One region of the Sporomusa intestinalis genome, then DNA from elsewhere that is predicted to be linked to it. Evidence: riboswitches for the same ligand, from Rfam matches in the RefSeq annotation. Region 1 holds a riboswitch; each other region holds the start of a gene.
What was found. Region 1 has a riboswitch for cobalamin ahead of ACZ481_RS15060 (hypothetical protein). Riboswitches for the same ligand answer to the same signal wherever they lie in the genome.
Positions count from the first base shown of each region.

Region 2: it holds a riboswitch for cobalamin, as region 1 does, so the genes downstream of both, eutS (ethanolamine utilization microcompartment protein EutS) here and ACZ481_RS15060 (hypothetical protein) in region 1, are expected to answer to the same signal.
Region 3: it holds a riboswitch for cobalamin, as region 1 does, so the genes downstream of both, ACZ481_RS08375 (TonB-dependent receptor plug domain-containing protein) here and ACZ481_RS15060 (hypothetical protein) in region 1, are expected to answer to the same signal.

Region 1 is NZ_AP042390.1:3,159,943-3,167,924, reverse strand. Features, by position in the region: gene ACZ481_RS15070 (hypothetical protein) at 1-1,367, shown strand, start outside; gene ACZ481_RS15065 (N-acetyltransferase family protein) at 1,952-2,464, shown strand; cobalamin riboswitch at 2,611-2,793, shown strand; gene ACZ481_RS15060 (hypothetical protein) at 3,144-3,347, shown strand; gene ACZ481_RS15055 (hypothetical protein) at 3,582-3,743, shown strand; gene ACZ481_RS15050 (CBO0543 family protein) at 3,777-4,403, opposite strand; gene ACZ481_RS15045 (redox-sensing transcriptional repressor Rex) at 4,517-5,206, opposite strand; ZMP/ZTP riboswitch at 5,366-5,451, opposite strand; gene ACZ481_RS15040 (methyl-accepting chemotaxis protein) at 5,648-7,372, shown strand; gene ACZ481_RS15035 (HD-GYP domain-containing protein) at 7,444-7,982, opposite strand, start outside.
Region 2 is NZ_AP042390.1:4,874,110-4,882,091, forward strand. Features, by position in the region: gene ACZ481_RS22655 (diol dehydratase reactivase subunit alpha) at 1-164, opposite strand, end outside; gene ACZ481_RS22660 (diol dehydratase small subunit) at 176-721, opposite strand; gene ACZ481_RS22665 (propanediol/glycerol family dehydratase medium subunit) at 743-1,399, opposite strand; gene ACZ481_RS22670 (propanediol/glycerol family dehydratase large subunit) at 1,422-3,092, opposite strand; gene pduB (propanediol utilization microcompartment protein PduB) at 3,111-3,905, opposite strand; gene pduA (propanediol utilization microcompartment protein PduA) at 3,932-4,207, opposite strand; gene ACZ481_RS22685 (EutP/PduV family microcompartment system protein) at 4,204-4,632, opposite strand; gene eutS (ethanolamine utilization microcompartment protein EutS) at 4,643-4,978, opposite strand; cobalamin riboswitch at 5,297-5,486, opposite strand; gene ACZ481_RS22695 (hypothetical protein) at 5,616-5,747, opposite strand; gene ACZ481_RS22700 (ATP-dependent DNA helicase) at 5,878-7,982, opposite strand, start outside.
Region 3 is NZ_AP042390.1:1,858,522-1,866,503, forward strand. Features, by position in the region: gene ACZ481_RS08365 (glycosyl hydrolase family 18 protein) at 1-1,000, shown strand, start outside; gene ACZ481_RS08370 (MerR family transcriptional regulator) at 1,101-1,937, opposite strand; cobalamin riboswitch at 2,123-2,299, shown strand; gene ACZ481_RS08375 (TonB-dependent receptor plug domain-containing protein) at 2,459-4,342, shown strand; gene ACZ481_RS08380 (hypothetical protein) at 4,411-4,731, shown strand; gene cobN (cobaltochelatase subunit CobN) at 4,808-7,982, shown strand, end outside.

The DNA.
Region 1 (7,982 bases):
TAGAACTAAGGAACAACAGCAATGCCGACGTTTCCTATTCAACCATTGTTCCGGTTAAGTCTGTATTGACAGTATTTGGGGAAGATGGTTCAGCTGTAATGGGACCGACCGGTGCTACAGGACTGCCTGGCCCAATAGGGCCAACAGGTGAAACCGGGCAGATCGGTAATATAGGCCCAATGGGCGAAACAGGACCGGATGGCAATGTAGGACCAACCGGAACCACAGGACCAACCGGCGAACGAGGAGTAACCGGTGACACAGGACCAATAGGTGTCACCGGAGCGACTGGCGCCACAGGACCAGCAGGCGAACCAGGAGTGACCGGTGCCATAGGACCAGCAGGCGAACCAGGGGCGACCGGCGCCACAGGACCGTCTGGTGAATTAGGGGCGACCGGAGCCACCGGGCCAGCAGGTGAACCAGGCGTGGCCGGTGCCACAGGATCAACAGGCGAACCAGGAGCGACTGGCGCCACAGGATCAACAGGCGAACCAGGAGTGACCGGAACCACAGGACCAGCAGGCGAAACAGGGACGACTGGTGCCACAGGGCCGTCTGGTGAATTAGGAGTGACCGGTGCCACAGGATCAACAGGCGAACCAGGAGTGACCGGTGCCACCGGGCCAACCGGTGAATCAGGTTTGACCGGCGCCACCGGGCCGTCTGGTGAACTAGGGGCGACTGGCGCCACCGGGCCAGCAGGTGAACCAGGAGTAACCGGAGCCACAGGGCCAACCGGTGAATCAGGGTTGACCGGCGCCACAGGAGCAAGCGGTGAGCCAGGAGTAACCGGCGTCACAGGAGCAACAGGTGCGACAGGCGATATCGGCCCTACCGGCTCTACAGGCCCGCAGGAGTTGGATTTATGTATTATGACTACTAGTTTGGGAAATATTGATGTAGTCATTGCCCCTAATGAAGGCGGCGGCAATAATCAAGCGGTGGGAGGCATCGCTTTTGGCGGCGATTTGGATACAAGAGCGCTTTCGCGTGTTGCGGCATACATCATACAGGTTGGAGCAGGTATTGGTCAGTTTCAAATGGCTGTGTTACAGGCAACGTCAACATCTACCGCCTTGGTGGTCGGCGTAACCGATATCGTAACAACGATTTCCGGCGGCCTGTTTGTATTGCCGCTTACCGACACGGTAAATCTGGCGGGCGGGAGCATTTATTATCTGGCAGTCTACAATCAGGTAAATGCTTCGCAAATTGGCGGTGTGATCGCAGGCACAAATACGGTGCAGGATGCGCCACCGATCAATTTTAGAGTGCAGAATATTGCCGGCTTTGCCGTTGGGCAAACTATTAATATCAGTGATGTAAACTTATGGCGGACACCTTGGCTGGCAGCTATGAAATAACGTAGCGCGGCTATTGCCTGGAGGGCAATAGCCGCGGCAGTCCTAGTGTTTTGGCCACATTATCTTTTTTAGTTTGATGACGGCCAAAATGGCCAATGGCGGCGTCAGCCCCTCCTAGCAGACCCCTTCCAGTATGAGTCGTCGGTGCTTCCTTGCCCTTGGCTATTTTGTCTCGCCCTAAAACTAAAATTAACATGGCCAAGACACTGGTGCCTTGGCAAAGTTAGATGTTAGCTTTAGACAGCGTAGATTTTTTCGCAATGCAAGGCGGAGGAGCCGCGCAGATCGGCAATCTGTAAGGTGACGACAACAAAGCAGTGCGGGATAAGATGCGCTGTATACCTAATATTTGACTTTGTCAAGGTGCTAGCTATGATCTTAGCATCTGTAAGGCGCTCTTTTCACCAACAGTGATATGAGGGCTTTTTTTCTTTCCTCCTATATAATCCAGCTCAAATTTCTCTCTTTGCAGGAACCGGGAAATTCCGGGAGAATTATTTAAGACATAAACGTTTGCCGCTGCAAAAGGCAGGTTAGGCTTTTGACGGTCAAATTTTAACAGAAATAATAAAGGATGTGTGCTTATGATTCGTAACGCCGGGCCTGATGATTTAGCTGCTATCCAGGAAATTTATAATGAGGCGATCCTTAATACGACGGCAGTATATGATTATAAACCTTATACCATGGAAGCGAGAACATTGTGGTATGAGGATAAGGTTAAGGCCGGTTTGCCTGTGCTTGTGTACGAAGAGGACAAGCTTGTTGCCGGGTTTGCGACCTTTGGGCCGTTTAGAGCTAAACCAGCCTATAAATATACAATAGAACATTCAGTCTATGTCCATACTAAGCACCGGGGAAAACAGATCGGCACTATTCTCATGCAGGCATTGATAGAGCTTGCCAACGCCCAGGGATATGCGACGATGGTGGCCGGTATCGACGCCAGCAACGTGGGCAGCAGAACCATGCATGAAAAAATGGGCTTTAGTTTTTCTGGAACGATTCACAAAGCCGGTTATAAATTCGGCAGATGGCTGGATCTAAGTTTTTATCAATATAATCTGGCAGGTCCGGACAAGCCAACAGAGGAATAATGAATGCTAAAGCAGCGATGCCCAGGGCTAGCAGAGTAACAGCAGTAAGGTGGAAAATGTCGAAATAAGCAGAAGAAAAACTCTCGACAAGCCTAAGGGTCTGTGCTATGCTTGAGAAAATAAACCAATTAAAAGAAAAATTAAATAAATTGATTTTTGGTGCAGGTGCCTGCAAGGGCTTAATAGAAAAGCCGGTTCAAGACCGGCGCGGTCCCGCCACTGTAATGGGGAGCGAGTCCAAGATATGCCACTGGAACACGCGTGTTCTGGGAAGGTTTGGACGAGCGATGATCCAGAGCCAGGAGAACTGCCTGTACAACAATCACCGTTGACCTGCGAGAGATAGGGAGGGGATTTATGTGTATGTTTTGTGCCGGCTGTTTGCCGGGGTAGAGTAGAAGCCTCCTGATTGTTGTCATCACAGGCGGCTTCTTTTTATTTTGACGGTTGTGAGTGTCAATAGCGACTTTTAAAGGTATAACGGACTTTTAATACCTCGATTAGTTGCCTTGAGACACAAGTGTGTCTTAAGGCGACTAATAATGGGCGGTTTACCATTGCCGCTACGGATGCCTTGGGCGCTTTAGCCTTACGGGGGCCAATATGGCACCAAGGAAAAGAAGCAGGAAAACAACTACCGGCACAGTTTCCTATTGTCCGGCAGTATAGGAGTGGGTTTATGAAACAAGAACAAATCAAACAGCTAACTGAGAAACTCTTGGCTTGCGGCTACCATTCAGCCCAGATCAGGCATATCATCAGCGAGGCGGTGGAATGTGGCTTAGCGGACGGTGGCGGTTCGCAGGAGCAATTGATTATCGAGGCCCTTGAAAGCTATGTGGAATTTGGCAGCAAGTGTAAAAGGACGGGAAACCGTAAATGACCGCTCGCGGCGGTCCGGCATTCATTTTTATTCACCTCCTATTTACGCCGGTCAAGGTGGCCGGATCTACAGGGAAGGTTAGCTTATTTTCAAACAGCCGGACGGTGGGTTGTGTCTTTGGACAGGACACGGCCCGCCGTCTCTGTGTCTTGGCGAAAGGCCAGCGAGACATGGCGATAAAGGTAAAGGAATTTGTTAATTTATTGTAGAATTGATGTTTAAGGAGGTTGGTATATGAAATGTCTGGTCTGTGAGCAGGATATGCCGTTTGACTGTACCTGCGCGGATATGGGGAAAAGAATTCAACTTGTCAGGGATGCCAAGCAAATGTCTGTTTCGGAGGAATTTTTCAAAGCGTTTGCCAAAAGAAAACTTATGGTAGATATTGATAAATAAGTACAGACCGTCCGGCCCGGACGGTCTGTACCGTTACTCCTGCTTATCATTCTGTTTATCTAGGGGCTTCATTGCCGGTTGTAGTGCTGGTGAACACTGGCTTTTATAATGTTTGGCATATTCATGTTTTTGTTCTATGGCTATCACTTTCTGCAGAATTGCTCTCATGACGGCTGCTGTAATCAGCATAATAAAAAATGTGTAGTAAAATTGCCAGTTGTATAACCGGAGGATATCAAATTTTGCTAACACAGGCAGGAAGACAAAGGAATAGCCCATTTCTGTTATCGCGGCCCAGAGCAGGAACTTTTTCCAGGAATGACAATATTGGTAAACCAGCATAAAGCCTAAGGGTACAACAGTTAAATCGTTTAAAAATAGTGCATGGCCAAACGGCAAGGGTTTTACCGTATAAACCCACAGCGCCGATGAAGCTCCGGCATCATCCAGTATGATCCGGAAAACCGCGATAAATGAACCAAACAAAAGTATTTGTGTCAGGCGGCTTTTATCTACATATTTCCACCAAACAGCGTAGGCGGCGGCTATACTGGCGATGACGAACCACCACCGGCCGGTAAAAAGATTTGCCCGCCATTCGTTCAGCTGATAACCCCATAATTCGTATCTGGCTTGCTGAATGATGTCAACAATATCCACAGGTAGCCCTCCCATCCAACATTGTTCAAGTATACCCTGTAGGTGGACATTTATTCATGCAAGCAAGCAGTATTTACAAAAGCGGTCAGCTTAGGACCACATACCTGAAGGCATTATGAAAAAGATTCTATGTAGGGTTTGCCGGCAAAAAAATCTTTGTTGATAATACCATTTAGACTATAGGTAATCTGGCTCAGCCAGGAGGCAATATTTATCTCAACCAGCAGGATATGTTCCGGAACTAAGACGGGAATAGCTGACAGATTGGCAATGCCAACAATCCCTACCTCGACCAGCTTGTTGGCAACCTGCTGACTTTTGGTTTGTTCCACCGCCATAATACCCATCACAATATTCCGTTTCTGGACAATAGCCCTAATGTTATCAAAGGATTCGAGCGTCAATTCTGAAGCGCTGCCAACAGGCACGCCGGCTTTAGCTTTTTCCAGATCGCAAACTGCGGCAATATGGATCCCCGGCGGCAAAATACCGCTGGAAGTGAGCAGGGGGACAACCGGCATGCACGAGCCGATGACGACAGCGTTCCATGAAGCTCGATAGCCCAGGATGTGCTCAATCCGCCAGATCATGTAATGAACCTGATAGCCCACTCCTTTTGTGCCGAATTCGCCAAAATTAGCTAGATCTTTGCGGACAAGTGAAGAGGGAATGCTCATACGCCGCCCCAGATCTTCAGAGGTACAGATGATTTTATCTTCACTACGCAGTTGCAGCAAAATAGCATAATATTTTGCTATCCTATTAATAGTGCTTTTGGGTATTTCATCTTTGCAAAATCGCATGTTGTCCAGCCCCCTTGCTCTATTTTGTACATATAAACATGAAAAAAACGCACCTCAATCACTTCATAATATTTAGACAATTCGGATTATGTAGTTTGCTATAAACAGCAGAAATGGTTGAGGAGAATGATATAGAGATAACAAAAACCATCTGAACAATAATGTTGTCCAGACGGTCGACTGTGAACTAAAAAATTACGCTTCATGTGGTAAACTCCACTAATCCGTCAGTTGCGCAATTGTTATTATTTTCTAATTAATACTAACATATTATCTTAAATTGGTCAACCTCAATGTGCAGTGATTGGTAATTTTTTTAATTTTAGAATAATATAAGCAAAATACACAGATGAAAATTTGGTAAAAATATCAAAAAAAGAGTGAATAAATATTTTGCAGATGCTATAATTATATGTAATTTTCTGGCGAGGAGGATGCAAATTGAGGATATACAACCGGCTTTCCCAGGGGTTGAAGGGGAAGCTGCGAATCGGCCATAAGATAATTGCCGCCTTTAGTTTGATTATTTTCTTTATCATTATGATAAGCTATTTTTCTTTTCATACAATCGGGCAGCTCAATAATACCTATGAGACGATGGCTGCCGGCAACCAGCAAGTGATAATGAATTTATTGTCCTTTACATCGCAAATGGCGAACGAGTCGGCGACTGTGACCAGGTTCTGTTTTGCCGGTGAGGAAAAGGATATCGCCCTTTATAATGATTATAAGCAGCGCAGTGATGCTGATTTGCAGGCCGTAGAGGAAGTACTGCCGGGAGAGAAAGCAAGAAACCTGGTCGCTTATATTAAAACTGGCAAAAAACAGTATGAAACATTTGCTGCCAGGGCTATTCAGGCCAAACAGGAAAATAATGTCCAGCAGCTCAATTCCTATATGCAAGTGGCCGGTGATCCCTATAAGGAAACTATTATGGCAGTGGATGAACTGGTCCGGCTTGTCGAAACCGATACGCAACAGGCGAAAAGCAATTTTGACAAGCAGATTATTCAGATTCAGCTCTGGGTACTGGCGGCTAACTGCGGGGTTGCTGTTCTGGCGATCCTGATTGGTATTGCGGTCAGCCGCAACATAGCCAAACCGGTGAATCTGGTCGTTCGTAATGCCGCTAAAATCGCGGCAGGCGAGTTGAACCTTGAGGACATTCCTCCTGTTGGCAATGACGAAATCGGCGAGCTTGCCCAGGCATTTAACAGTATGAAGGGCAACCTGAAAAAAATTATTGAGCATATTACCCGGTCGGCAGAACATCTTGTTTCTTCTGCCCAGAATTTAACGGCCACAGCCTATCACTCAGCCGCTGTTTCCAGTCAGGTAACCGGTCTGGTTACCCAGCTTTCCCAGGCTACGCAGGTACAATTCAGAGAAGCCGGCTATACTGCCCAAACGGTTGACCGGATGTCGGAAAGAGCCGCCCATGCGGCCGAACGGGCCGGCGCGGTAAGCGCTATGGCGGCAAAAACTGCCCAGACAGCTCAAACCGGGAGCAAGACAATTGATGCCCTGACCCTGCAAATGACCGGCATTCAGCAAACTGTCGCCGCTTCGGCTGCGGCAGTGGATAAACTGGGCGAGCGGTCCAAGGAAATCGACCAGATTGTTGCCACCATTGCCGGTATAGCAGCACAAACCAATCTGCTGGCTCTGAATGCGGCGATTGAAGCAGCACGGGCCGGCGAAGCCGGCCGGGGCTTTGCCGTTGTCGCCGGCGAGGTGGGCAAACTCGCCGTGGATTCCCACAATGCCGCTAAACAGATTGCCGGGCTTATACAGAAAACCCAGGCTGACACTAGCCAGGCTGTGGCTGCGATGTACAAAGGCATTGAACGTGTTCAGGACGGCACTATTGCTACTGCCGGCGCCGGGGAAGCCTTTAGCGACATTGTCGGCACGATTAGCGACTTACTGCAACAAGTGAACAGCGTTACCCTGTTGATTCAGGAACTGGCCAGAGACAGCCAGGCCGTTGTGGCATCAACGGCAACAATCGTTGGTATAAGCAAAAAAACAATGGTTGAACTGGAAACCGTAGCCGGTGTTTCAACAGAGCAGTCCGCAGCGGCCCAGGAAATCACGGCTGCTGTTCAGGCGATGGAAAAACTGGCTGCAGGCCTGAACGAATTAGTGGCCAAATTCCGCATGTGAATTCATTCCTGCCTGCTGACGCCACAACAACAGCGGCGTATATTCTTGTAACCTGCAGACAGAAGCGTTTACTAAAAAGTAGTTTTGCCAAATATCTCAACCATGTCAGGGTCAAATAATGTTCTGGAGGCACCAACAACCTTGAGTACTGCCTGGCGCGGTGTATTGCCCTGCAGATGAATCAGGCGGTCATAGAAATCAGCGACAGCAATTAAGCGGGCAAATTCAGTAATTTGATATTTGGCCAGTCCCAGGGGTTTGCCCAAACCGTCAAAACGTTCATGGTGCTGCAAACTGACTAAGGCGCTAATCATTTCGAGCTGTTGATTAGTACGAAGTTTAATAAAACCATCTAAATGATGATTGCTCTCTTCATCAAACTCATTTCCCATGCCACAGTCATGGAGGAGCGCACAGGTAGCCAGACAACTGAGATTAATAAAATCGTAGCCTTTTATCAAGCCCATGCCGACACTTAGCAGTGCCGTACGCAAACAATGATTAAACACCACCGGATTTTCTTTCATTTCATCCAGATAGGGATAAACTACAGTGTTGGCCAGGGCCGCAAACACCACCTGTTCAAGCTGTGAGTGGTTTTCTTCAAAAT
Region 2 (7,982 bases), 1.7 Mb from region 1:
TGCAAGGCCGTGACAATGCCGGGAACATTGGCTAACGTCCCTTTGATGCCTGTTGTTTTGGTCATGGCGCTCGCCAGATAGCGTACCGGCTGTCCCTGTTCAAAACTGGCCAGGCAAATCTCGGTTGTGGAATTGCCAATATCAATGCCTGCGATTACCGGCATGTACGCTCACCCTACTCTGCCCGGAGCCGGCTGCGGCGCTCATATACCTCGGCGGCCTCTCTTACAAAAGCGGCATTAATTTTCGCGTTGTATTGGGCTTCCAGCTCATCGGCGATGGCTAACAGCTCCCGTTTGGTAGAGCGGTAAGGCCGCAGGGCATTATATATCTCCAGGACGCGGGCATCGGGAATGGCCACCAGTTCGGCCGCCCGGCGCAGGTTGGCGGCAAACTGATAGCGGCCGACCCCGTCGGCAATCTCGGCCTGCAGCCGCAGGGTTTCCGGCGTAATCCGCACATCCTCGGCTTTAATGCTGCCATTGAGCACATTCTCCAGCGTAATATCCGTTATTTTTTTGCCGGTCGGGGTCTGCAACAGTTCCGGCCGTTTACCGGCTAGAGGGTAATCCAGTTCAGGATTCAGGCCTGCAGCCGATCCCTGGAACTGCTGGGGGGCCGGCGCCTGATACAGGCCGGGAGCGGGCGCTCCTCCTGGACCCTGCCCCATTGATTTTAAGACTTCACGCACTATATCTTCCAATACCTTATTATCAGCCATATTGGCCCACCTCCGCCTTATTTAAAACTGGACTTCCAGTTCCACCGGCTTAGCCCCGGGGACTACATGCTCGGTTTCTTTAATATGGAGCACCGCAGCCTTGGCCTGATACTTAGGCCTTGCCATCTGGTCGTTCCGGGTTGGCACCGGTGTCGGCGAATCGCCTTTGCCGTATTTGGCGGCATTGCGGCCAATCTGCCGGTAGGCTTCCAGGTCAAGCAGCGGCGACTGCGGGAACAGCTCCAGATTGCTGAGCGGCGGCAGATCTCGTTGATGAATGATCGTGGTGCCCCGGGACTGAATGCCGATGGCCACGCCGGAACCGCTGAGTTTAGCCGCATCATGGGCAACAAAGGCCACGTCCGAGGTCCGCAAAACCCTTACAATTCTGGCCTGCACCCCCTCTTCCTCAATGCCGGCGATGATTTCCCGCAGCACCTCGCTGTGAGGGATATTGACAATGGTTTTGTTTTGATATTTACCAAAGGCCGGCGCCAGGGCAATGATAATCTCATCCGCCCTGCCGCCGGCGCGGGCCTCCCCTTTTTCCACAAGGGTCATAGCCCGCCCGCCGCTGCTTTTGGGGGTGTTCCGTGCTGTCTGGCCGGCAACCGCAGGGCTCATGCCCTGCAAGACCTGCTGCACGATTTCGCGGATCATTTGCTCATTAACTTGCATTACCATTCACCTCGTTTTTTGATCATACGTCAAAGTCAGACGGCTTGATTGCCTGGCGGATGTTTTTAATCTCGGCCCAGCGCTCCTTGCTCAGGCGATAGCCGGTTCCGGGCCCGCGATAATCATTTTTGTTATTTACGGCGCTGATTACATTCATTTTGCTGTCAAGAATCGCGGCAGTATGTAAATAATCGCCGGCTACCCGCTGCTTCAGCGTGACGAGGGCACTTTCCGCCACATCGCCAAAGCCGTTCTTCGCCAGTGCTTTAACAATGTCAAGCCCGGTGATCCCCCGCTTCATCATCTCTTCGGCCGCTTTCAGGTCCTCAACCACATTGCGCTTGACAATCTCCTTAGTACCGTGGGCATAGGTCACCGCCTCCACCTCGTCATCGGTTATGACCGGCAAACCCAGGTCCCGGAAAACGGCCTGCAGGGCTTTGGCCGCTTTATTGCGCACAGCGATTACCTGTTCCTCGGACACAGGCCGCAGGCCGCCGTCCACCATCAGGTCCCGCTGCACGATATTCCAGTCGTCATAATCGTCGACATCCCAGTTGGAGCCGGCAAACATATTGTCATAATTGGGGCTGGCGCTATAGCCTGAGCAGATAAAGTCGGTGCCGGGCAGCATCTGCATCAACGTGCGGGCCGTACGGCGGATATCGGAATGAGTAAAGGTCTGGTCATTGCTGGAGGCTACCTCCAGGTCCAGCATGGCCGCGCACAGGTTTTCCCCCAGCACGGCCCGGATGCCGGAAGGGACAGCCGCCGGTACGCCGATACAGCTTACCGAACCGTTCTGCAGGCCCTGAACACCGGCGCCGCGGGTCAGCATAATGCAGCGGATCTCCAGGTACAGCATCGATTTGCCTTCGGCATAGCCCATCTGCACTTCCGACCCGGTGCCGGAGGTAAACCGCATCTTCAGCCCGCGGGAGGCATACGCCGAAGCCAGAAAGGCCTTGGACCAGGGGGTATCGTCGCCATCGACAAATACATTTTCCGTCCCGTATACGGAGATTGTCTCCGCATAGGCGGTAATGCCCCGCATGCCCAGCAGCAATTCGGTCGCCTCCTCCAGGGCGCACTGGATCAGCACGCCGCCCCGGCCGGTCTGAGCGCCGACCTGCAGGGCCAGCGCATTAAAGGGGGCATACCGGACAACCGCTACGGTTGTTTCCATTTCGTCAAAACCGCGCAGTGCGGCTTCGGCCGCATCGGCGGCGATTAATACCGGGTTGTCCTGGGTATTGGTTACATGGCATTGGTTGGAGGGGGTTTTGCGGGCCCGCATTTTTTGCATAGCCATCATCATTTCCACCACATTCATGGTGTTGAGCACCGCCAGAATTTTAGCGGCAGTCAGGCCCCGGGCAATTTTGACAACATCTTCCCGGGATACATTAATATCAACAAGCATCTGGGCGATTTTCGCATCGTCCAGCGCCATTGCCTTTTCGGCTATTGCCGTGTCAATGGCATAATCGGCAATAAACTGATCGATAAAGTCAAAGCGGTTGCGGGGCACCCCGTCCATCTCCACCACTTTGCCGTTTTCAATCTTGATACTGGGCTTGGGATCGTTGGGGCTGCTCATGGCTACCAACCCCACTTCCGGCCACTCAACGACAAAACCGTCATTATTTACCGGGCGGGCCGCCAGCATCTCAAAACGTTTTGATCTCTTCACTTTTGTTTTCCCCCTAGTCTATATGTACGGTGTCGCGGATGAGGGCGCCGGTCCGGCCATAGCCTCAAGCACCTTTTTCCCCACTTCTCTGGCGGCAATAACCGACTGCCGGACGGCGCCCGAGTCGCCGGTTACCATCAGAATCACTTCATTGGAAAAGCTGGTGCCGTTGCCGGGGCTGGAATAACCAACCACCTCGACACTGGCCGTTTTTACCGCAACATCAGCCATCAGCACGCCGATTGCCGCCGGGGCGCCCACAATCAGCCCAAAGGCCCGGCCCAGCGGTGCGCCAAAAGCCTTATGTATGGCCAGGCTGGCCCGGGCGGTGTACTGCAGCTCAAGATGGCCGGCGTCATTGGCATACACATCGCCAAAGGTGCGCTCCAGTTCTCCCAAAGCCACCTCAATGGCCCGCCGGGCGTCAGACACCTCCTCGGCGCCGAACAGAATCAGCGAGCCATGGCCGGCGCCGCCTTTCGTGTCCCGGGGCAATTCAATACTGATAATCTCGGTATTCGTGGCTTTGACGGCTTCATCAGCCGCCATAATATGCGGACCGGCCCCGGTCCGGGCGCCAAGGATGCCAATGGACCGGAACTTAGGGTCCAGCTTCATCTTTTCGTGCAACCCCGAATCTACGTTGGCAATGACCAAGCCGACCGTATCGCCGATGGCCGTGCCCACGAATTCCGTAATCCCCGGGCTGACACACACCCGGGGTGTGTCAGCTGCCGGTGCCGCCGTTTTCGGCTCGGTGCTCATACGCTTCTTGATCTCATTCATGACCTGCTCAACCAAATGATCTTCCATCTATTACACCTCCAAAATAGCTGTTATTAAATTTTGGGAATAATTCTTTCCACATCGGTATGGGGCCGGGGGATAACATGAACTGAGATTACCTCACCCACGCAGCCGGCGGCGGCAGCGCCGGCGTCTACCGCCGCTTTGACAGCCCCGACATCGCCCCGTACCATGACGGTAACCAGGCCGGAACCGATTTTTTCATACCCTACCAACACGACATTGGCAGCCTTGACCATGGCGTCGGCAGCCTCAATGGCTCCCACCAGGCCTTTGGTCTCGATCATTCCTAAGGATTCGCCCACTATTTACACCCCCTTTCAGTAAAAAAATCAATTAATGCCGTCAGGCCTTCGCCGGTAAGTGCGGACACATAGAAAAAAGGTCCCCTGACACCGGCTTGCTGCAATCGTGCCCGGGCTTTTTCCCGGTCGGCGCCGGCCAGATCAATTTTGGTGATAATGCCCACGGCCGGCCTGGGAAACATGCCGGCAAACCCGGGCGGCAGCCCGGCCCGGAAATCGGCGGCAGCCTGCACCACAGCGATCAGACTGGCTTCGGCGGCGGTAACCGCCAGCGAGGAATAGAAGCGGGGCATTTGCGCATACTCGCCCGGTGTGTCAATCATGCCGTCACGAAAAAGAATGCTTTGTGTTTTCCGGGCCGTACCGCCGTTATGCTGCAGGGCATTGATCAAAGAAGTCTTGCCGGCGCCAACAGGACCAATCAGCATAATCATCCTGCTAAGACCGGGTCAGGCCGGCGGCGGTAAACCCCAAGCCTTCGGCCAGTAAACCGGTTACCTGCCGCAGCGCGGCTTCTACCGCCGACACATTGCCGGTAATAACGACAGAACCGGTAAACCGGTCCATAAAACCAATCTGGACATGGGCGGTTTTGGTTGCTGCATCGGCGGCAATAATGGCCGCTTCGGAGGGTGTAATCGTTAAAATTCCAATCGCGCCGCTTGTCCCAAGCCCCAGCTTGTCGCATAATTCCTGTTTCGGATTGGCGATTAGGTGAGCCAGTGTCACCTGCTTGCCTGGTACATATTCCTGCACTACTCTTGTTTTTTCCACTACACTATACCTCGCTACCCCTAAAACTCTGCTGCCCGCAACGGGTCCCTGTCTACCAAATGTAAGCCAATTGGCAAATCACGGTTGTCCCCAAAACAAATAAAGGCAATAGGAAAAAGACTTTCAAACAAAGTCTTTTCCTATTGCCTTTTTCTTATGCAGAAATTGTCGAAAAGAAAGGTTTTATTTACACTAACTGACCGCCTGCCTACACCCCGCAGCAACGGTTGCCGGGCCTGAATCACGGCAGGCCCCTGCCAAAAGGGCAGGGGCTCATTGTTATCCTCATCCTTCTGGTAATACCCCTGACGCGGGGGTAAATAACAGCCAGCATAGGCAGGTCTCCTGGCTTGACGGCTTTCAGGCCCCCTGCATCCCCTCCTGCCGGCGGGTATGCGGGCTAACCTCCGTCTACAGTGGCGCGACCGCGTCTTGCGGGATGTCTCCATCCCTCGGAACTTCCCTATTCTCCTCTCGTTTGAGAGGCACCTATGTGGTGGCATATATGCTGTTTATGACCTGCTGTTATCATATACCGCAATTAAAATTTTATACATAAAAATATTAGCGTGTAGCCCAAACAATAAACGCCTGCGGCACATCTTGCTGTGCTGCAGGCGTTTATCACGCTCAGCCGTTATTTGCCCCGGCCACTCTTGCGCATAGGCATTTTATGATTGGAATTTTTCACCTTGCCGGCTTTGGGAAACGGCTTATTATTCTCATTGGCTTTTTTCTTTTTTTCTTGCAGTAAAGCGAGTAAATCCACTGTGAACTCCTCCTTTTTGCCAGTGTCCGGTATATCTCTATTTTACAACACCGCCGGCCGCTGGGGCAAGGCTTGCGGCCACCCGCGGCCCGGCTTGGCTGTCATTTTAACATAGGTAATATTATAGCCTTCAAAGCTCCTGCTGCCAAAATTGCCGGACCCCGCCGGCAATCCGGTCAACCCCCGGCGCACGTACGGCCCCCCGCCATTCCAGGGGGAAAAGCCGCCTGTACCGGGCTTGGGCAAAACGGCTATCAATCAGCAAAATTACGCCCCGGTCCTGCTCGGTGCGGATCACCCGCCCCGCGGCCTGCAGGACCTTGTTCATCCCCGGGTAGATATACGCGTAGGCAAAGCCCTGGCCGTTATTCTGTTCAAACCATTGTCTGATAATCTCCCGTTCCGGGCATACCATCGGCAGCCCCACACCAACAATTACGGCGCCAACAAGCCGTTCCCCGGTCAGATCAATGCCCTCGCCGAATACGCCGCCCAGCACGGCAAACCCCACCAGGGTTTCCGTATTGCCGGCAGAAAACTGCTCCAGAAAGCCGGCCCGCTCGGCTTCCGTCATCTCACCGGTCTGTTTGCTGACCCTGATCTGCGGGTTGTGGAGGGCAAACCGCCGGCTTACTTCCTCCAGGTACCGGTAAGATGGCAGGAATACCAGATAGTTTCCGGTTTTCGCCTTAATCGCGGCGGTAATGCTGTCGACAATCACGTCATAGGTCCCGGCCCTGGTCTTATAGGTTGTGCTGATATGGTCGGCGACCAGGATTCGTAGATTGGCGGCGGCAAAAGGCGAGGGCACGATGATTTTGCCATCGCCCTCCCCGCCCCCTAAGATCTCAAAAAAATATTCCATCGGGGCGAGGGTAGCGGAAAAGAAGACTGTCGCCCGCCCCCGCAGCCCTGCCTGGCGCAGCAGTTCTGCCGGATTAACGCAAAACAGTGTAAGCTGTACCTCTTTATCTAGTTTCTCGACATAGGTTACATACCGTTCATCATAGGTCTCAGCCGTGCGCAAGAAAGCATTCGCCTGGAAATAGAGCTCCAGCAGCTCTTCCCGGAAATCGGCCTGCTCATTTTTCGCCAGCCACTTTTCGGCTGCATCCATAAAGGTTCGCAGCAAGGGCAGGACCTCGCTGAATAGCTGTTCCCGCACATAATAGTCTGCGCCCCCGGCTGCGGTCTTTTCCCCGCATAGTTTGCCTAACTGCAGCAGCAGCCTGTTGATCTTGCCGGCAGTCTTAGCCAGGGCGGGCAGCTCCTTGTTGACCGCTTTCTTAATCTGCATAAAGCTTTGCTTTGTTATCGCCGCGGAAAACATCTCCCTGGCCCGGTCAACAAGATTATGGGCCTCATCAACCAGGAAGCAGTATTGCCCGCCGGGTTCCTGAAAGAACCGCTTCAGATAAACCCGGGGATCGAACACATAATTATAATCACAAATAACCGCATCTGCCCAAAATGCCAGCTCCAGCGATAATTCAAAGGGACAGACTTGGTATTCCCGCGCCTGCTGTTCAATGACCTCGCGGGTAAAAGCCGCCTCTTGCCAGCAGGCGAGCAAGGCCGGCTTAATCCGGTCATAATACCCCGCGGCGTAGGGACATTCCTCCGGCGTACAGGCCGAACCGGGACTGAGACATATTTTATCCTTGGCAGTCAGGGTCAGGGTTTTACACTGCAATCCGGCCTGCCGCAGACGGTCAAAAGCAGCCTCCGCCAACTGCCGGGTTACCGTTTTCGCAGTAAGGAAAAATATTTTTTCCACATGTCCCAGCCCCAGGGCCTTAACAGCCGGAAATATAACGGCCATGGTCTTGCCTGTGCCGGTAGGCGCCTGGGCAAATAACTTAACCCCCCCGCGGATTGTCTTATATACGGCAACCGCTAGCTGCCGCTGGCCGGGGCGAAAGGCAGAAAACGGGAACTGCACCTGGCCGGCGGAGGCATCCCGGCTGACCGCCCAGTCGCCAAGCCGCTTGGCCCACATAACATAGTCGCTGATGAGGGCCTCAAAAAAAACGGCCAGTTCCCGCACCGGGTAGATTTGCTTGAACAGCCTGGTTTCCAGGGTAGCGGCCTGGCAGTAGGTAAGCTGGACGCCAATCTGCTCCAGGCCATGCTGGGCGGCGTACATGTAGGCGTAACATTTGGCCTGGGCCCAGTGCAGGGGGTTGGCTTCGGCCGCCAGCGTTTCAAGCTCCTGGGTGACAGACTTAATTTCAT
Region 3 (7,982 bases), 1.3 Mb from region 1:
GGCCATGGTACTGGCAGCCGTCTTTGTTTCCCTGATTGGCTGTAATGGCCAGTCGGCCGGCAACCAAACCCTGACAGAATCAGCCAGGCGCTCGGCCTGGCTAACCTACTGGGATTTGGCGGCAGGCGCAAAAGACCTGGCGAGAATCGGCAAAAAGCTGGACCAGCTCTCTTATTTTGGAGCCTACTTTGCTGAAGACGATACGCTGTTCCTGCCCCCGGCGCTGAGGGACCAAAAAAATGAGCTGGCAGCGAAACAACCGGGCTATGAAACCTATCTTACTTTTGTCAATGACAAGCAAAACGCCGATGGATCGATGGTGATGAAAGACACGGAGGTTCTCCGCCGGGTGCTGGCCGACGAGGCCGCGATGGAAAAACATATTGCTGAGATTGTCGCCCTGACCTTGCAGGCCGGCTTTGACGGCATTGAGATTGATTATGAAAGAATATGGAAAGAGGAAGAAGTCGGCCGGTTATTTTTAACCTTTGCCGATAAACTATATGCCAAAGCCCGGCAAAATGACTTGAAGCTGAGGCTGGTGCTGGAGCCGGGGACACCGTTTGCCGCCGCCGCTTTTCCCCCGGGGCCCGAATATGTGGTTATGGCTTATAATCTTTATGGCGTGCACAGCGGACCAGGGCCAAAGGCCGATAAGGCGTTTATCCAAAAGACAGCGGCCCGCATGCAGGCTTTACCTGGGGAAAAATCGCTGGCCTTGTCCACCGGCGGCTGCCTGTGGAGCGATAACGGGGAAAAGCGCTTTCTGACGGAAGCAGAGGCCAAAACCCTGGCCGCGGTTTACGAGGCGGAGCCCGTTAGGGACGGCGAAAGCCAGTGCCTGGTGTATTCTTATCAGGATAACGGCATTGCCTACCAGGTATGGTATGCTGATGTGAAAACATTAAATTACTGGCTTGCCGTTGCCCGGGAACAGGGGATAAATAATATCAGCCTGTGGCGTTTGGGGGGGAATGTGGCGGTTAATAAACTTAAATAAAACCCTGCGGCGGCGCAAAAGGCCTGCCGGCGATTTGGCCGGCAGGCCTTTTGGTCAGTAACCAGGCTAAAAAGCCGCCGGTTGGATTCCGGCAGCTGGCTTACGACGGATAAGCAACCTGAAAAGAGATTTGGTTGATATAGGCGTTTGTATCCTGGGTCAGCCAATGATTCTGCAGGGGGAGCAGATAGATATTGCTCATAATTGTCAGTCGGTTAAGCGCAATGAATTCCATAATTTTTTTATATACGGTTGGCGCCTCTTGATAATAGGTCCCCCGGAAGCGCATTGTCAGATATAAGCCGGCCGGGCGGACGAAGCAGTGCTTTTTGGCGGCATTATGGGCAACCGGTGTGAAATACTGGATGGTTTTATTAAATTTCCCGGCCAGAAACTCATCTTTAGCAATAATCCAGCCGGTGGTAAATTCTTTGAAGTGCTTTTTGGAGACGGCGGTTTGATTGTGCCTTGACAGAATTCTGATCCGTTCCCGCACAGCCATTCCTTCTGTTAACAATTCGCTGACAAATAAGGTTTTTTCCGGCTGATAGTTCAGTTGAATTTGATCAAACAGGGTTTTGCGGATTTTCGCTATTGTTTTCAATGACAACTGTAAACTGCTTTTAATCTTGGCCGTTTCTTCGATCAGCTTATCGCATTCTTTTTCTTTGTCCAGCAGCAACTGCTCGAAATTTTCCAGGCTGCGATGCTGGAGATAATTTTTGATAGCCTGGATAGGAATATTTAGCTTACGCATATTGAGAATAATTTCCAGTATGAGGTATTGCGAAACAGAATAATAGCGATAGCCGTGCTGGTTTACAAAGGCCGGGGCCAGTAATTCATTTTTGTCATAATACAATAATGTTTGCTTGGGAATACCGTAGAGCGCAGCCAGCTCGCCGGCGGTGATGTAATTCTCTTTGTCATTTGCCATATTCCCTTTTCTCCTATCTCAATAATGGAACGCCTGACTTAGTGCGCGGCAAAAGCGGTACAGCCAATTAATATTGTAATCATTATTATTGATAAATCAGGGCCTGTCAAGTGTATAAAAGGCTTGACTATACAACCGGTATATAGTTTACCTTAGAAGTTAAAATACGCTGCTATGCAGATTAATTAAATAATGGGAAGACAGGTGCCGAAAGGCTTAATAGATAAATCGGTGCAACGCCGATGCGGTCCCGCCACTGTAACGGGGAGCGATGCCACAACATGTCACTGAAGGTCAGTTTGGGAAGACGTGGCTGAGCAATGAACCGGAGCCAGGAGAACTGCCTGTTTTTATTACCGCAGCCTACGAGTGATAGGACGGGTAAAGATACTGACAAGTGGTTATTTGCCATGTCTTTTGTGTGCGCAAATCAGACCGGCGCAGTGCTTAAAAACCTTTCCCCCGCGCGGGGGAAAGGTTTTTTTATATAGATAACATGAGCAGAGTAAGGGGTTTTGTTGATGAAAAAAAATGTGTCCCGGAAAAAAGCGATGAGTCTGGCAATTATTTCGGCCCTGACACTTGCGGCCGGCCTGGGGCCTGGCACGGCCCAGGCCGAAGCGGTGAAAACCTATTTTCTCGATGAGGTAGTTATTACAGCGACGCGGACACCGGTAAAGGAGTTTGATGCCAATGCCAATATTACGGTAATCACGAGCAAAGAGATTGCAAGAAATCATTATGCCAATCTGTCGGAGGCCTTGCGGGAAGTACCTGGCGTTATTATCAACAACTACAGCTTAGCCGGGTATTATGGCAGTAATGGCATGAAAATTAACGGTGCCGACGAGGTTGTGGTGTTAATTGACGGCGTTAAAGTGAATTCAGCCGGGGCCAAGTTTTCGCCATCGATGTTTGCCAACCTGGATACTATTGACCGTATTGAGGTGCTGAAGGGTTCTGCTTCTACTTTGTACGGATCTGACGCCAAAGGCGGGGTTATCAATATCATCACCAAAAAAATTGAGGGCAACAGCTCGCAAGTAAAGCTGGAAAGCGGCAGCTACAAGGGCGAGAATTATTCGTTTATGCACGAAGAACGGCAGGGGGACTGGGGCTGGCGGGTGATTTCCAAGAAATCGCTGCTCGGCGATTTTAAAGATGGCCGCGGCCTTACGGTACCGGCCGCTTTGAATGCCGATATGACAGGCATCAAACTCACCAAAGAATTCGGCGGGAAATCGGATCTGATCTTTTCTTATGATACCTATAAGGCCGATTACAAATTTCAATCCCTGTGGGACAGCCGGTTTAAAACAGGGACAACCGATAATTACAATGGCCGGGTGATTTATAATACCCGGTTGGACGAGAACACGACCAATCAATTCGCAGTCGGCATAAATAGGTACGATGATTTGTATCAACTGGACAGCGGCGATTTTTACGCAACCAAGGTTAAGACCGTAAGGATTTCCGATCAGGTTACCAAAAACTTTGCCGACACGCATCTGGTGACGACCGGTTTTGAATTTGCCGAAGATAAGGTAATTTCCTTTAACGGGATAAAATTAACGAACCGGGCCCTGTATCTGCAGGATGAATGGAATATTACCGGCCAGTGGAAATTAACCGGCGGCGTCCGTTATGACAATAACTCCGGCTTTGGCAGCCATACTACCCCCAGTATCAATCTGGGCTATAAATTCAGCGATAAAACCAATATGTACCTGGGCCGCAGCGAATACTTTATTCCGCCGTCGCCGTCGCATTTATACAATACCACCTACGGCAATCCCAACATTAAGCCGGAAACAGGCCATACGTCCGAAATCGGCATTAACCACCGCCTTGATGATACCTTTGTGGCCTCGGCCCATATTTTTAAACGGAATTCTAAAGACCGGATCGGCTATGTTTATCCCCGGTATGCCAATGTCGGCGATGAGAAGGCCGACGGCTGGGATATTCAGCTGCGCAAGCAATTTTCCAGCGCCATGAGTGCTTTTGTCGGCTATACCCATACCAATGTGGACGCAACCCAACAAAGAGCGGCCAATGTGGACGGCTATGTTCCTAAAGGTGCCTGGAATGTCGGCACTGATTACAGTGCCGGCAAATTAGACATTTCGCTTGTCGGCAAAGGCATTATCGACAGGCCAGGTCCCCAAACCGCTGACGCCGTGGATGATTTTTTCCCGGCCAACACCTACTGGGTCTGGGATATCGGGGTCAATTACCAGGCCAGCAAAGCCGTCAAAGCCTTCGTAAAAGTGAATAATATCTTTGATAGATTTTATGCAGAGCACTCCAATGCCCGTTATAACTGGAGCGCAACCCCGGCTGGACAATGGTGGAGCGCCCCGGGGCGGAATATCCGCGTCGGTATGGAGTATACATTCTAAGCTATTGACTGTATGACCGCTATATAGAGTAGAATGGAAAAAAACTACATTTGAAATGAGGTAAAGACATGCTTACTGAAAAAAAACATCCTGCTTATGAGCTGCCCTCTGATCCCCATGCACAATCACGCTATGAAAGTGCAAAGAAACACGCTCAGTGGGCGAAAGCCGCAGGGAAACCGTCCGGGGAAATTCATGCGATTTTTCGTAAGGTAATGGACTTCGACCCCAAAAACTTGCCAGACATTCCTGCTGACGCGGCCCACAAGAAATATCGCTCTGCCCTGATACAGGCCCAAAAAGCGATAGAGGACGGCAAGACGGCGCAAGAGGCGCATAACCTCTTCCGCAATATTGTCAATGCGCAGGCCGGCGGTCAGGGGCATTAGCGGCAATGACCGAAAAAACCACCCGGGTACGGGTGGTTTTTTCGGTTCTAGCTGGTAAAAGTGGGGAGGCTGAAAAATGGGTAACATTTTATTTTTAACAAACATTGACCGCCAACTTTATTTATGGCGCCAGGCCGAGAAAATGCTGGCGCAGCAACGGCCGGCGGTCCCGGGCAGCAGTAAAATGATTCAGGAGTCGACACCCTGGGGCGACGAATGGCAAAGCCGGCTGGCGGCTGCCGCTATCGTTATCTGCCGCTGGATGGGAACCGGTCTGGATTGCCGGTTTTTGCAAAATGCAGCGGCATTTATGCGGCAAAATAAGATCAGGCACCTTTTTTTAGTGGAAGATGCCGGTGATGACATAATTCAATATGGCATTACCCCAAGGCAGGAATTGCTGCTGCGCCGCTATTTTGCCTATGGTGGCGTTGACAATCTTTATCACTGCCTGCTGTGGCTGAACTGTGAATTTTTCGGAGCCGCCTATCCTTGCCAGGAGCCCTGTTTATTGCCCTGGCATGGTATTTATCATCCGCAGGCCCAGGCAGTATATCAGGATTTCCAGCAATATAAACAGGACTTTTGCCAGGCGGGGCGGCCGACTATTGGCCTGGTTTTTTACCGGGATGAATGGATTTTAGGTGATTTGGCCTATCACAAGGCAATCATTCAGGCAATAGAAAAAAGCAACATGAATGCAGTCCTTGTCTTCACCAACGGCCAGCCTAATCCGGAAGTCAATGCCCCCGGTGCCCAGGCGGCGTTCGAGAAATATTTTTATGAAGACGGCCGGGTTGTGATCGATGTATTAATAAACTGTATAAAGTTTTCTTTGACTACGACCCAGGCTTTAGAGCTGGCGGCGATCCAACGGTTAAATGTGCCGCTGCTACAGGCTTATACCCTGTTTAGCTCTTATCAGGACTGGGAGCGAAGCAGCGAAGGCATGACGCCGGTGGAGATTTCGGTAAGCGTGAGTTTGCCGGAATTTGACGGCATTATTCATTCCGTACCAATTGCGACCAAAGAACAGAATGAGCGGGGCCTTGCTGCCTATGTACCCATGCCCGAGCGAATCTCGCTGCTGGTACGGAAGGCGGAAAAATGGGCCCGTTTACGGTCTAAACCGAATGCGGAAAAAAAGGTCGCCATCGTATTTCACAATTATCCGCCGTTAAACGCCAATATTGGCAGCGCGGCCGGCCTGGATTCGCCGGAAAGTGTGCGCCTCTTACTGGCCGCAATGGCAGGTCAGGGCTATGTGATTGATCACATTCCGGCCGACAGTAAAAGCTTTATGGAAGAGTTAACTGCCCATGCCACCAATGACCGCCGGTTTATCACCGCCAAACAGATCCGAGAAGCCAAAGGTCAGTTAACCACTGCGCAGTATCTGCAATTTTTTAAACCCCTGGCCCCAACAACGCAGGCCCAGCTGGAACAGGACTGGGGTCCAGCACCTGGTACTGTATTTAACTATGATGGACAGTTATTAATACCCGGAACCTTAAAAGGAAATATCTTTGTTACGGTCCAGCCGCCAAGAGGGTTTGGCGAAGACTCGTCCAAACTGCTCCATTCTCCCGATTGTGCGCCCACCCATCATTATATCGGCTTTTATCACTGGCTGCGGGATATATGGGGGGCCGATGCGCTGGTCCATGTCGGTACCCATGGGTCGTTGGAATGGCTGCCGGGAAAAGGGGCGGGGCTGTCCAGACAATGCTACCCTGATATTGCGATTGCCGATATGCCGAATATTTACCCGTATTGGATAACGATTGTGGGAGAAGGGGTGCAGGCCAAACGGCGCAGTGCCGCCTGCCTCATCAGCTACCTAACGCCACCTATGAGTCAATCAGGGACCTATGATGAACTGGAAGAGTTAGAAAAGATAATGGATGAATATTGTCACTTTAAAACAACACAGCCTGATAACGTGGAAGCGGTCAAAGCCTTGATCCGGGAGAAAGTTGCGGCTGCTAACCTGACCGGGGATATACCGGAGAAGGCCGGAGAAAGTTTTGCTGAATACATCGGCAAGGTACATGCCTATGTGACTGATATTAAGAATATGCAAATCCGGACCGGACTCCATATTCTGGGGTGCCCGCCCGAGGCTGATGATATGATTGAGTATTTGTTGGCCCTGACACGCCTGGAAAACGGAGAAATTCCTTCCTTACGGCAAACGTTGGCGGCGAGCGCGGGCTTTGCGTATTATGAGCTGCTGGAAAACAGCAGTACAATGCTGACTGACGGTACAAAAACATATGGTGCCGTTATTGATGAAATACAAATAAAAAGCAAAGAAATCATTTTGATCCTGGCAGCAGAGCAGTTTAAGGCCGAGGCGGTACATAAAATTAATCAGCTATCCTGGGTCCGGGATTTATCTCAGGACCATTTAGCTAACATACTGGTAGTCGCAGAGTATATCTGTAATAAGATTGTACCGGCTTTGTTGAAAACCAGGCAGGAAATTACTAATTTAATGGCAGCTCTGGACGGGGAGTATATCGAGCCAAGCGCCGCCGGTGCGCCTACCAGCGGCGGGGCCGACCTGCTGCCGACAGGGCGGAATTTTTACGGCCTTGATCCCCGGGTCCTGCCCACCCCTGTGGCCTGGGAAATCGGCAGGAAAATGGGGGACGAGGTCATCGCCCGGTATATCGCCGAAGAGGGGCGTTATCCGGAATGCGTGGGCATCGTATTGTGGGCCGGCGCCAATATGCGCAGCCACGGCCAATGTATCGCTGAATTTTTATATCTGATGGGGTTAAGACCGGTCTGGCAGCGGGGCAGTATGAAAGTGATTGATGTGGAAATTATTCCGATTCAGGAATTAAAGCGGCCGCGGATTGATGTAACAGGCCGGATTAGCGGCATGTTCCGCGATAGCCTGCCGGCCGCCATTGCCTGGCTGGATAAAGCGGTGGCTATGGTAGCCGACCTGGAGGAAAGCCCGGATATAAACTATGTGCGCAAACATGTCCTGGAAGATGCCGCCGCGTTGGCAGCACAGGGCATGGATAAAGCAACAGCCTGGGAACAGGCCTCTTACCGCATATTCGGTGATCCTCCCGGTGCCTATGGGGCCGGGGTCGGCGAACTGCTGGAATCGAAAAACTGGACAACCATTGATGATCTGGCCAATGTCTATATCCGGTTTTCCGGCCATGCTTATGGCGCCAAAGGCCAGGGGGCCTATCTGCCGGAGCTGTTTAAGAAACGGATGGCAGGCCTGG